2 regions of the Alkalihalobacillus sp. R86527 genome follow, and region 1 is predicted to be linked to the other one. Evidence: riboswitches for the same ligand, from Rfam matches in the RefSeq annotation. Region 1 holds a riboswitch; the other holds the start of a gene.
What was found. A riboswitch is a leader RNA that binds a small molecule or an ion and turns the genes downstream of it on or off. The one in region 1 is predicted to bind FMN.

Region 1 (6,180 bases):
CAAAGAAAGTACCTGTAAATTCATTTCCTTTGATATCAACTTCACCATTCAGTATTTCGCATAGAGCTTCCACCATTTGTTTTCCTATCCCTTGGTGGCGATGGGAAGGGTTAACGCTTATATCTTTAAGTTCGACTTCTGTCTCACTTATCCATTCTATCCCTAACAACCCGATGATATCTTCTTCTTTCCAAAGGTAGAGCTGTCTTGAGTCCATATCTTCATAATCCCTAATAGACTGCTGAAGCTTCTTTATTTCTTTTTCATTTGGCATAAAGCTCAATAAACCCATTGCGATTTTTTCGTGAGCTTTTTTATATCGAATTAACATCATTATCCCTCATTAAAGAAATTCTTGGCTTTCTGTTCAATACCTTATTCAAACATAAGTTGAAGTGTTCATACAAGTCTTCTTACAAGTGCAACGAGCATAATTACGGCGATCACGATACACATACGAATCAGCCATTTTTCTTGATTTTTACCCTTCACTTGAATGACTCCCTTGCCACATTGTTAAACATCATCACAATCATAGCCAAAAATCTCCTATTAATCAACCTTCAAATGATTTTGATAAATTCGCCATTTCAATTGCAGCAGCTGCAGCTTCCCATCCTTTGTTACCAGCTTTGGTACCAGCACGCTCAACAGCTTGTTCGATCGTATTCGTAGTTAAAACACCAAAAATGACTGGTACTCCGCTTTGTAGGGATAGATTAGAAACTCCTTTCGCAACTTCATTACACACATAATCGAAGTGTGGTGTCGCCCCTCTAATAACTGTACCAAGGGTAATAACTGCATCATAACGACCAGAATCAACCATTTTTTTAGCAGCGAATGGAATTTCAAAAGCACCTGGAACCCACGCGATATCGATATCGTTTTCAGACATTCCGTGTCTTCTAAGTGCGTCCTCAGCACCGCCTAAAAGCTTACTAGTAATAAATTCATTGAACCGTCCTACCACTATTCCTACCTTTAACCCTGATCCGACTAAATTTCCTTCATATATATGACTCATTATTTATTTCCTCCCTTTAATTGTTTTCAAATTAGAAGTGAAGCATATGCCCTAGCTTACTATGCTTTGTTTTAAGATATCTTTCATTCTCCATCCTAGAAGCCATCTGTAATGGTACTCGGGCATCAACCTCAAGTCCATAGCCCTTTAGTCCTGCGATTTTTCTTGGATTGTTCGTCAGTAACTTCATCTTAGAGATTCCTAAATCACGAAGAATTTGAGCGCCAATTCCATAATCCCTTAAATCTGGTTTAAATCCAAGTTTCTCGTTCGCTTCAACAGTGTCATAGCCCTGCTCTTGCAATTTGTAAGCCTTCATCTTATTCAGCAGACCTATTCCTCGGCCTTCCTGTCTCATATAAAGGAGGACTCCATGCCCTTCTTTTTCAATCTGAGCAAGAGCAGCATGAAGCTGAGGACCGCAGTCACATCGGAATGATCCGAACACATCTCCAGTTAAGCATTCAGAGTGCACTCTAACTAGAGTAGGTTCATCTGGAAGGACTTCGCCTTTTACTAAAGCAACATGTTCCTTTTGGTCTAATATATTCGAATAGCCAATCGCCCGAAATGCGCCATATTCTGTAGGCATTTCGATTTCAACTTCTCGCTGTATTAGATTATCTTTCCGGTTCCGATAGTGAATCAAATCCTTGATTGTAATCATCTTCATATCGTGTTCCTCGGATATTTTTGCTAAGTCAGGAACGCGTGCCATTTCACCATTCTCTTTAATAATCTCACAGATCACCCCTGCAGGTTCTGATCCTGATAACTTAGCAAGATCGATGGCAGCTTCTGTATGCCCTGCACGCCTTAACACCCCACCGTTCTTTGCGATTAACGGGAAGATGTGGCCTGGACGGTTAAAATCTCCCGGATTGGCTTTGTCGTCGATAAGAGCTTTAATTGTTGCAGCTCTTTCAGAAGCGGATATACCAGTGGTTGTACTAATATGATCCACGCTAACTGTAAAAGCTGTTCCATGAGAATCTGTATTATGGTCAACCATTGGATTAAGCTGTAATTTCTTCGCTCGTTCTTCCGTTATTGGTGTACAAACCAAACCTCGTCCAACCGTAATCATAAAATTAATCGTTTCAGGAGTTACCTTGTCGGCTAAAGCAATAAAGTCTCCTTCATTCTCACGATCTTCATCATCACAAACAATTACCATTTTCCCTTGCATAAGATCATAGATGGCTTCTTCTATCGTGTGAAACATGCTAATCCCTCCTTCTCTACTTTACTTAAATCCGTTATCTTCGAAAAAATCACGATTGAGTGTAGATTGTTCCGTTGAAGTCTGAACATTATCTTTCTTAAGGTACTTAAGTATATATTTTCCTAGCATATCGCATTCAATGTTAACAGTATCCCCTACTCGCTTACTTCCGAGCACTGTTGCATCTACGGTGTGAGGAATGAGCGAAATCGTTACCGTATCTTCTGTAAGTTTAAACACCGTTAAGCTTGTTCCATCAACTGAAATAGAACCCTTTTCAACAAAATAATCCATGAGGCTTGCCGAAAGCTTAATATCAAAGTACTGTGCATTATCAACTTGTTCAATCTTAACAATTTCACCTATTCCATCTACATGACCAGAGACAAAATGACCTCCAAACCTTCCATTCGCAGCCATTGCCCGTTCTAAGTTCACGTGATCATTCGGTCTTAGTTCTCGTAAGCCCGTTGCACGAAATGTTTCCGGCATAATATCCACAGAAAAAGCAGAGTCCGTATAAGTGGTAACTGTCAAACATACCCCATTAATCGAAATGCTATCACCCAAGTGGACATCTTGAAGTATTTTTGATGCACGAATATCCATTACGATTGATTCACCTGATTGATGGACACTCTGGACTTTTCCGATTTCTTCAACGATTCCTGTAAACATTATTGCACCTCTTTTCGTGTGGAAATAATTTTAATATCGTCGCCAACACGTTCTACATTCTCAATTTTCAGTTCTACCGTCTCTTTCATATGTGAAACCCCAAAGCCTTCAAAAGAAGTAGGAGCTTCTTTTCCTCCGATCAACTTGGGTGCAATGTAAGTAACAACTTTTTGAAAAGCCCCTGATTCAAGAAAACTACCGTTTACAGTAGGACCGCCTTCTACTAATACTGAGGTAATTCCGCGGTCTCCAAGAAGTCTCAATATCTCTTCGATCTCAAGCGATTCACCTTGCAGAGCTAACACTTTCACATGTGAAGCGAATGTTCTATTTGTTTCATTCTTTGCTTTCTCAGTCGTGATGATCCATGTTTCAACTGAATCGTCATGCAACAGCTTTGCACTTGAAGGAAGCCTTAGCAAACGATCAAGAATAACTCTTACTGGACTCAAACCTTCTCCATACCTCGTCGTTAGTGAAGGGTTATCCTTTTCTACAGTTCCAACACCTACTAGTATTGCATCATGTTGATGACGTAGAGCGTGAACATCTTGCCTCGCCTCAGGTCCAGTAACCCATTTACTGTCACCCGTTTTTGTCGCCACTTTCCCATCCATTGAAATTGCAGATTTCAATGTGACAAAAGGTTTATTCGTATTTATGTAGTGGAAAAACACTTCATTAATCGAATATGCTTCTTCTTCTAGCAATCCTAAATGAACGATTATACCCGCTTCTCTCAGTCTTTCTAATCCTCTCCCTCCTACAAGGGGATTGGTGTCTTTCATCGCAACAAAGACTTCAGAAACTCCAGCCTCTATTAAGGCACTACTACAAGGCGGTGTTTTTCCGTGGTGGCTACAAGGTTCAAGAGTCACATATGCAGTTGCTCCCTTTGCTTTTTCGCCTGCCATTCGAAGTGCGTTAATCTCAGCATGAGCATCACCCGCTTGCAAATGAGCTCCCATACCAACAATTCTGCCCTCGTTTACTAGAACAGCACCAACAGCTGGGTTTGGCGCAGTTTGCCCTATTGTATTTCTTGCAAGATCAATTGCCATCTTCATATAATCTTTATTATTCACATTGACCATCTCCTAACAAATCAATTGGGGTTAAGAGATATAAAAAAGCCTCCCGATTGATGAGGGAGGCTTTTGAAAAGAGTATACCAAATAAACCTTTTGAAGGTCATTCTTCAAAAGGGCTGGTAAACTTTTACTCCTTCTCCCATCCAGACTATACTGTCGGTTCTGGTCTTTCACCAGATCCACCGTATGCAATATGCACACGGGTCACGGACTTAGTTGATTAGATAATCAATCATTACCGCCGGTTGGGAATTGCACCCTACCCCGAAGGAAAGTTTTATTTAGTTTAAGCTAAATTATTCTTCGTCCCAAACCTTAACTTCTTTCATTACATCTCCTTGTTTAACTCGAAGAACAGTTTCCATTCCTTCCGTTACTTGGCCGAAAACTGTATGAACACCATCAAGATGAGGTTGTGGTTCATGTACAAGGAAGAACTGACTTCCACCAGTATTCTTACCAGCATGAGCCATAGAAAGTGATCCTGCTACGTGTTTGTTTGGATTACCTTCTGTTTCACAGTCAATTGTGTAACCAGGGCCACCCATACCAGTTCCTGTTGGATCTCCACCTTGTGCAACAAAACCTGGAATGACACGGTGGAAATTAACACCGTTATAGAATCCTTCGTTAGCTAGTTTTTCAAAGTTAGCTACCGTGTTAGGTGCTTCCTCTGGGAAAAATTTAATTTGAATTACTTCGCCATTTTCAAATGCGATTGAACCTTTTTTCATAAAAAATATCCTCCTGCGTAAACAATTTGCTTAAAAGCTCTTTCATTATAGCATACAGTAACGTATTTACCGTATTATTTACCACATAGAAACTATTTCGAAATAACCATTTTGTTTAAGGGGCGATCATGTTGGATTAAATCTTCATATGATTCCCTTTGAACAACAAGACTTGCTTCACCGTCTTCAACAAATACAACTGCTGGTTTTGGAAGGCGATTATAATTATTAGACATAGAATACCCGTATGCCCCTGTAGAAAAAACAACCATTACATCACCTGCGATTGCACGTTGAAGCTCACAATCCCAAATCAACATATCTCCTGATTCACAGCATTTCCCTGCAATTGAGTAAAGAGTATCTTTAGGTTCATTCATCCGATTGACAATAGACGCTTCATATTTCGCTTTATAAAGTGCTGGGCGAAGGTTATCATTCATCCCTCCATCTACAGCAAGGTAATTTCGTAATTCAGGAACATTTTTATGAGAACCTACGGTATATAACGTCGACCCAGCTTCACCTACTAGAGATCGGCCTGGTTCGATCCAAATTTCCGGCATCGCCATTGTACTATGTTCAAGCTGCTTACTAACGGCACTCGTCATAGCATCGATATATTCAGAAGGAGGGATAGGTTGATCCGAACTATTATAGCGAATTCCAAATCCACCACCTAAATTAAGTACCTGTGGCTCATATCCAAAATCTTCATACCATTTATGAAGATAACTATAAATTTTTTCGATCGCCATTACAAACCCAGTGGTTTCAAAAATTTGTGAACCTATATGACAATGAAGGCCTAGAAGATGAATATTTCCCATTTTCAAAGTGGTCTCGATCGCCTGTTCTACCTGACCACTTTGTAAGTCGAAGCCGAACTTTGAATCTTCCTGACCAGTTAATATATAGTCATGCGTGTGAGCCTCGATACCTGGAGTGATTCGAAGCAATACATTTGTTGAAACACCCTCTTCAAACGCCAACTGCTCGAGTAAAGAGAGTTCGTAAAAGTTATCAACTACAAAACATCCAATTCCCGCTTTTAGAGCCATTCTTATTTCTGATTCACTTTTGTTGTTACCGTGAAAATGGATGCGCTCTACCGGAAATCCTGCTTGTAGTGCAGTATAGAGTTCGCCTCCTGAGACTACATCGAGACTTAACCCTTCTTCTTCAGCAAGCTGGATGATGGCAATACATGAAAATGCTTTACTCGCGTATGCAACCTGATACTTTAATTGTTTTTTCTCAAAAGCCTCTTTAAATGCTCTCGCTTTCTCCCGAATCAGCGCCACATCGTACACGTATAACGCTGTTCCGTATGTTTTCGCTAGTTGAAACGTGTCGACTCCTCCGATTGTATAATGTCCATTCTCTGAAATTGCTGCTGTGCCGAATAAGTGCACGTAATTCTCC
Region 2 (6,180 bases), 1.7 Mb from region 1:
CAATTTGTCTGATGGAACATCCCTTTCGATAAGTAGATCGTTCAAAGGCGGAACCGACTCAACAGGAAGATTCGCAAAGCTCGTTCCTTCCCCAGCCACATGGATCTTTGCATCATATAAAGCAAACCCAGGCAGTTCACTACCAAGAAGACTTCGGATGTCCCCTGGCTTTATACTCGTAATAAATTGAAAAGCGACAAGTGATAGCGCAGGAGGCTCGCTTCCTGCTGGCAGCACTTGCGTTAAATAATGATTTTCAGTGCCCATCGCATAAATCATTGCTTCATTTGAAAAGCTCGTAACCCAGTCGTGCATCATTGAGGAAGAAAATCGATATTTCGTTTCAGAAGACGAGATAAATCCCGCAACGATAAACAAACTAATCAAGCTAATGATCATAAGGAATGAAAGTGTTCTAAGCATTTTGTTACTAGGATTACTAAATAACTTTATCGCATTTTGTTTCATAAGCTCTTCTCTCCCTCGCCGGCTTCATACTCTATGTCTATGAAACAAAAATCACATTAGAAGATTTTTTTGCTAGCAATAATAGATAGAAGCGTATATGATTCAAAATATCTGCAAAATATATTTGATAATTGAATGTGCGAAAAGTATGATTAAGATAGGATAGGGGAGGTGAACAGAATGGGAAAATCATCGATGTATATTGCTTCGACAATTTTGTTCCTAGCGATAGTGGTAGGCTTTACATACTGGCTGTCTACAACGGAAGAACACGCTGGTTCTGAAGGAAGCCATGGTGAGCAGACTGAAGACTCAGCAGGAGGAGAAGCAGAAAAAATCTTCTCTCAGAACTGCGCTTCCTGTCACGGTGAGAACCTTGGTGGGGGAGCAGGTCCTGCACTAGAAGCTGTAGGTGGTAAATATTCAAAGGACGAGATTCTCGGCATTATTAAGAATGGTAAAGGTGGCGGAATGCCAGCTGGTGTCATTCAAGGTAAAGAAGCTGAGATGGTCGCTAAATGGCTGTCCGAAAAAAAATAATATTGTAATAAAAAGCTTTCTGTTAATCCAACAGAGAGCTTTTTATTATTACCTTTGAATGATCTATTATCACTTCGTTGAAAGCATTATCACAGAATAGCTTGACTTCAAGATGTTTTTGTTGAGTTATCTTCTCTCGCGATGTATAATGAAGCTGTAAAATAGTATACGAACTATCTTCGGGGCAGGGTGCAATTCCCGACCGGCGGTGAAGGAATAATTTCCTCAAGCCCGCGAGCCTGTAGTTTGGGCAGGATCTGGTGTAAATCCAGAGCCGACAGTATAGTCTGGATGGGAGAAGATGGTGGAGTAGCAAGCTCTCTATTGAAAAATAGACGATAAGCTTGCTTATTTCCCCATGCCGACTACCATGAGCCCCATACTCATGGTTTTTTTACGTGCATAGGGCCACATCTCCTTTTCGATGGTTCAAAAATCAAAGGAGCAATGTCAAATGAAAACTGTATCAAAGACACAACGTATGATCGTTGTAGCGATGTTCAGTAGTATTTCATATCTACTGATGCTACTAGATTTTCCACTACCTGGTTTTCCTGTTTTTCTACAAATTGATTTCAGTGAAATTCCAGCACTTTTTGTGGCGATTCTGTATGGTCCAGTAGCAGGTATATTAGTTGAAGCAATAAAGAACTTTATCCATTATGGAATTCAGGGAAGCTTTACTGGAGTCCCTATTGGACAGCTTGCTAATTTTATTGCAGGTGTATTCTTTATCGTGCCGACTTCTATTATATTCAGGAAGTTTAACCAGACACAGAAAGGCCTTACGATTGGGCTAATTCTTGGAACTCTCTTGATGTCAGCAATGATGGGATTGTTGAACTATCTCGTAATTCTTCCAGCTTACACATGGTTCATGGGATTCGAAGCGATGTCAGCTTCAGCACGTCAGGCACTAGTTTTAACGGGAATTACACCGTTTAATATTATAAAAGGTTCGATTGTAGCTGGTATATTTATTGCCTTCTTTATTAAATTAAAACCGTGGTTTGCGAAACAAACCAGACTTGCTTAATAAAACGAAACGCGTATCCTCATGGGATACGCGTTTTTTTATATTGACGTTTTTTCCATATGAAGGAAAACTAATGCAAGTTGTTGAATACGTACAAAAAGTAGAAAAGGAGGTACTCACCTTATGTTATCCATTGATTGGCTTGAAAAATCAACTATTTTAGATCTACAACAAGCAATGTTTGAAGGAAGATTAACATCTTATGAACTAGTTTGTTTTTACTTAGAACAAATCGCGAACTTTAACTCTGAAATTAATGCGGTATTGGAAGTGAATCCAGATGCTCTGTTTATTGCAGAGGGTCTTGATCGAGAACGTAATTTACAAGGTCCAAAGGGCATTTTGCATGGTATCCCTATTCTACTGAAAGACAATATTAATACAGGTGATAACATGCACACGAGTGCAGGCTCATCTATGCTTTCGAATTCTTTCGGTAGAGGTGATGCTTTTCTCGTTTCTAACCTTAGAGAAGCGGGAGCAGTCATACTTGGGAAAACCAATATGACAGAATGGGCGAATTTTATGAGCGACACAATGCCTAACGGCTATAGCTCGAGGGGCGGACAAGTACTAAACCCTTATGGTCCAAGAACACTAGATGTAGGCGGTTCAAGCTCAGGCTCTGCAGCTGCTGTAGCATGTCATTTCGCCACTGCTGCTATCGGAACTGAAACGAATGGGTCTATTCTTAATCCTACAAGCTCAAATGCTACAGTTGGAATAAAGCCAACAGTCGGATTAATTAGTAGACAAGGGATTATTCCTATCTCCTCTACTCAGGACACAGCAGGACCTATCTCTAGAAATGTAACAGATTCCGCCATCCTACTCGGTATTCTATCAGGGCAAGACAACGATGACCCTTCCACCCTATCAGCACCCGTTCAAAGCGATTATACACCTTACCTTTTCAAACCCACCTACGAGAATATCAAACTTGGCATAATCAAAAATGGTTATTACGAAGAAATGCATCCGGAAGAACAAGAGCAATTTGATTTTGCCGTTACAAAGTTGAAGAATGCAGGATGTTCAGTCATCGAGATCAACGAGATAACAGCAGATCAAGAAGAATTAGAAAATGACTATAATGTGCTTTTATATGAATTCAAAGCAGGAATCGATGCATACCTTGCTAAGGAAACAAGATTCCCAAACAACCTTAGTTTGAATTCTATTATTGAATACAATAAGAAGAATGAAGAAAACGCTTTGGAATATGGTCAGTCACTATTACTCGAGGCAAACAATACGAGTGGCACATTAACGGAACCACACTATCTAAAAAGTAGACTCAACGATATTAAAAAAGCAAAGCAAAATGGGCTTGATTCATTATTTAAAAATGAAGGGTTAGATGCCATTCTATTTGGTGGGAGCTATGGATCTACACTCCCAGCAAAGGCTGGTTATCCATCAATTACAGTACCAGCAGGATTCACTTCTAACGGGAAACCATTTGGGCTCACCTTTACCGGAACCCCATTTAGTGAACCGCAGCTTATTAAACTAGCCTATACGTTCGAACAGGTTACTGGTCATCGCAGAGTACCTAAAGTAATCACAAAGCCAGTCACAAAATAAGAGAAGAGCCGGGCAAGCCCGGCTCTTCTCAGTTTGTAGAAAAACCTGATTATTGTGTTCCCTATGCCGTAGGAGTTTGAATACCACAAGATTCCTGTGGACGAACGCCCGTTTTCCACGGGAGTCAAGTGGTCTTCACTCCTACTAGGTTGTAATCAATCAAAGCAAACTTTCCGAATGATTACTATTTAAGTTGTTCTCTGTTTTATTTCTCTAGAAGTAATTTAATTTGCTTTTGTCTTGTTTTCAAAACCACATATCAATGTTGATTGGAGCGGAAGGATGCTCGACTCCTGCGGGACGTGCGGGACAGGTGAGACCCCACAGGAGCGTTTTGAAAGCGACGAGGAGACTCACCGCCCGCCCCGCGGAAAGCGAGCATCCTGAAGCGGAAATCACTACCATATCCGTGGCGAATGGTCCTTAATACTTCCTCGACAACCTGAGAAGAGCCGGGCAAGCCCGGCTCTTCTTCTATTTACTATTCGATTGTTACCCACTTAAGTGAAGAATCTGCTCCAAATTTATGCATGTGATAGTTCTTAACATGCTCTTTCATTATAATCGCACCTCCACGCTGGTAAGTAGGAATAATAGCTGTATCTTCTTCAATTAGGATACGCTCAGCTTCCTGCATCATTTCCCAACGTTTCTGCTTGTCCGTTTCTTCTTTAGCTCCAGAAACTAACTTGTCATACTGTTCGCTAGAGTAATCCATACGGTTGTATGCTCCATCAGTTTCAAACATGTAAACGTATGTCATTGGATCTGGGTAGTCTGGTCCCCAACCACCCGTTGAGATGTCAAAGTCGCCACCATCTTCAAGATCAAGGAACTGCTTCCAAGGCTGTTTGTTGATTGTAATTGTAAGACCATCTAACTTAGATTCAAACTGCTCTTTTGCATATTCTGCGATTTTTGAAGCTAGATCTGAATCAGTCGTTAGGAATTCGATTTCAACTGAATCTTTTCCAAGAGCTTCTAGACCTTTCTTCCAATATTCAGCAGCATCGTCTGCTGTTTTGTCAGCAAGGTAACCGTCTGGAGTAGATGCTCTAAAATCTTCACCATCAAGGAATAGGAATTCTTTTGGCACAAGATAACGTGCTGCAATTGAACCGTTGTTAAGTAGTACATTAACGAGTCCATCACGATCGTAAGCAAGGAATAGTGCTTTACGAACATCATTATTAGCTAGTACTTCATTCTTTTGATTCAAACGAAGGAAATAAATAGCTGTGTCAAGAATAGTAAAGAAATCATCTCTTCCCTGGAATTGATCAACAAAATCTGCACTTAGGCTAGCACGATCAATCTTTCCAGTTTCATAAAGGTTAACTTTTGTAGCTTCGTCTTTAACGATCTTATAGTTTGCTTCTTTAAGTTTAACAGTATCAGCATCCCAATACCCATCGTTCTTTGCTAACTGCCAACCTTCACCATGGTTCCATTCAGCAAGTGTAAATGGTCCGTTGTAAAGCATCGTATCTGCTTCTAGAGAATAATTTTCTCCTTGCTCAGCAGCAAATTTAGCAGGTTGTGGATAGAATGATGCAAATGTTAGAAGATCGAAGAAATATGGAACCTTTTGAGTTACAGTAACTTCAAGCGTTTTTTCATCTACCGCTTTAACTCCTAGCTCTTCAACTTTACCGTAAAGTGGGTCACCTTCAGTTACGATTTCATTTCCGTTCTTGATACCAGCTGTTCCTAGCATTGATGCATAACCGCCCATTGTATCAGGGTGGATGATTTTCTGCCAAGCATAAACGAAGTCTTCAGCTGTTACCGGTGTACCGTCAGACCAATTCGCATCTTCACGAAGAGTAAACGTATAAACCGTTTCGCCGTCCTTTTCTTCTACCTTAGGCTCTTCAGCAGCCATACCAAGGACAGGTTTGTTATCCTTATCTAAACGATATAGACCTTCAAATACCTGGTTCATTACGTTGAATGCTACAGTATCAGTTGCCTGTGTAGTATCCATCGTTGGAATATCCTGTGTATCCGTAAGATTCAATACCTGTTCTTTTGTTTCTTCTGAGCTTCCTGAATCTCCTGATGCTTCTCCTTCACTGTTGGTGTTTCCAGAAGTACCGGAATTCCCAGAACAAGCTGCAAGGAAAAGGCTCAACAACATGATGACAGAAAGCAATAGAGAAAACTTCTTTTTCATTGTGTTACCCCCTATTTGTTTTGCCATCCAGGTAAATGAGTTACCGATCTCTACCTCTCCGAAATGGTATAAGGATCCTTCATGAGTTCAATAACAGGGAGGTCATGTCACTCATTGTTATGTACACCTCTTTCACACTTCAAAGTAAGAAACCAGTAACCATTTAACTGAATGTTTAAACTTATTGTAAATTTCAAAAAACTTTCTGTAACCATCCAATTTAGTCTAATTGGCACCAACCAATTTGTAAATATATGCTATAAATACATGCAAATGGCTTATCCTCCTTATTTAGCAAGGACTTTTGAGCTAAAAAGTTTTTTAAAAATTTATACAATTTTCTCTAAATTTCTCTATAATAAGGGGTGAGGTG

Region 2: another riboswitch for FMN. It lies ahead of SJY16_RS17515 (ECF transporter S component); the one in region 1 lies ahead of ribD (bifunctional diaminohydroxyphosphoribosylaminopyrimidine deaminase/5-amino-6-(5-phosphoribosylamino)uracil reductase RibD).

Annotation. Positions count from the first base shown of each region.
Region 1 covers NZ_JAXHBW010000001.1:1,653,519-1,659,698, reverse strand. The annotation lists gene SJY16_RS08480 (GNAT family N-acetyltransferase) at 1-331, opposite strand, end outside; gene ribH (6,7-dimethyl-8-ribityllumazine synthase) at 557-1,027, opposite strand; gene SJY16_RS08470 (bifunctional 3,4-dihydroxy-2-butanone-4-phosphate synthase/GTP cyclohydrolase II) at 1,059-2,252, opposite strand; gene ribE (riboflavin synthase) at 2,274-2,930, opposite strand; gene ribD (bifunctional diaminohydroxyphosphoribosylaminopyrimidine deaminase/5-amino-6-(5-phosphoribosylamino)uracil reductase RibD) at 2,930-4,024, opposite strand; FMN riboswitch at 4,149-4,297, opposite strand; gene SJY16_RS08455 (peptidylprolyl isomerase) at 4,318-4,755, opposite strand; gene lysA (diaminopimelate decarboxylase) at 4,848-6,170, opposite strand.
Region 2 covers NZ_JAXHBW010000001.1:3,358,084-3,364,263, forward strand. The annotation lists gene spoIIP (stage II sporulation protein P) at 1-468, opposite strand, end outside; gene SJY16_RS17510 (c-type cytochrome) at 649-1,008, shown strand; FMN riboswitch at 1,180-1,315, shown strand; gene SJY16_RS17515 (ECF transporter S component) at 1,463-2,044, shown strand; gene SJY16_RS17520 (amidase family protein) at 2,168-3,631, shown strand; gene SJY16_RS17525 (peptide ABC transporter substrate-binding protein) at 4,113-5,807, opposite strand.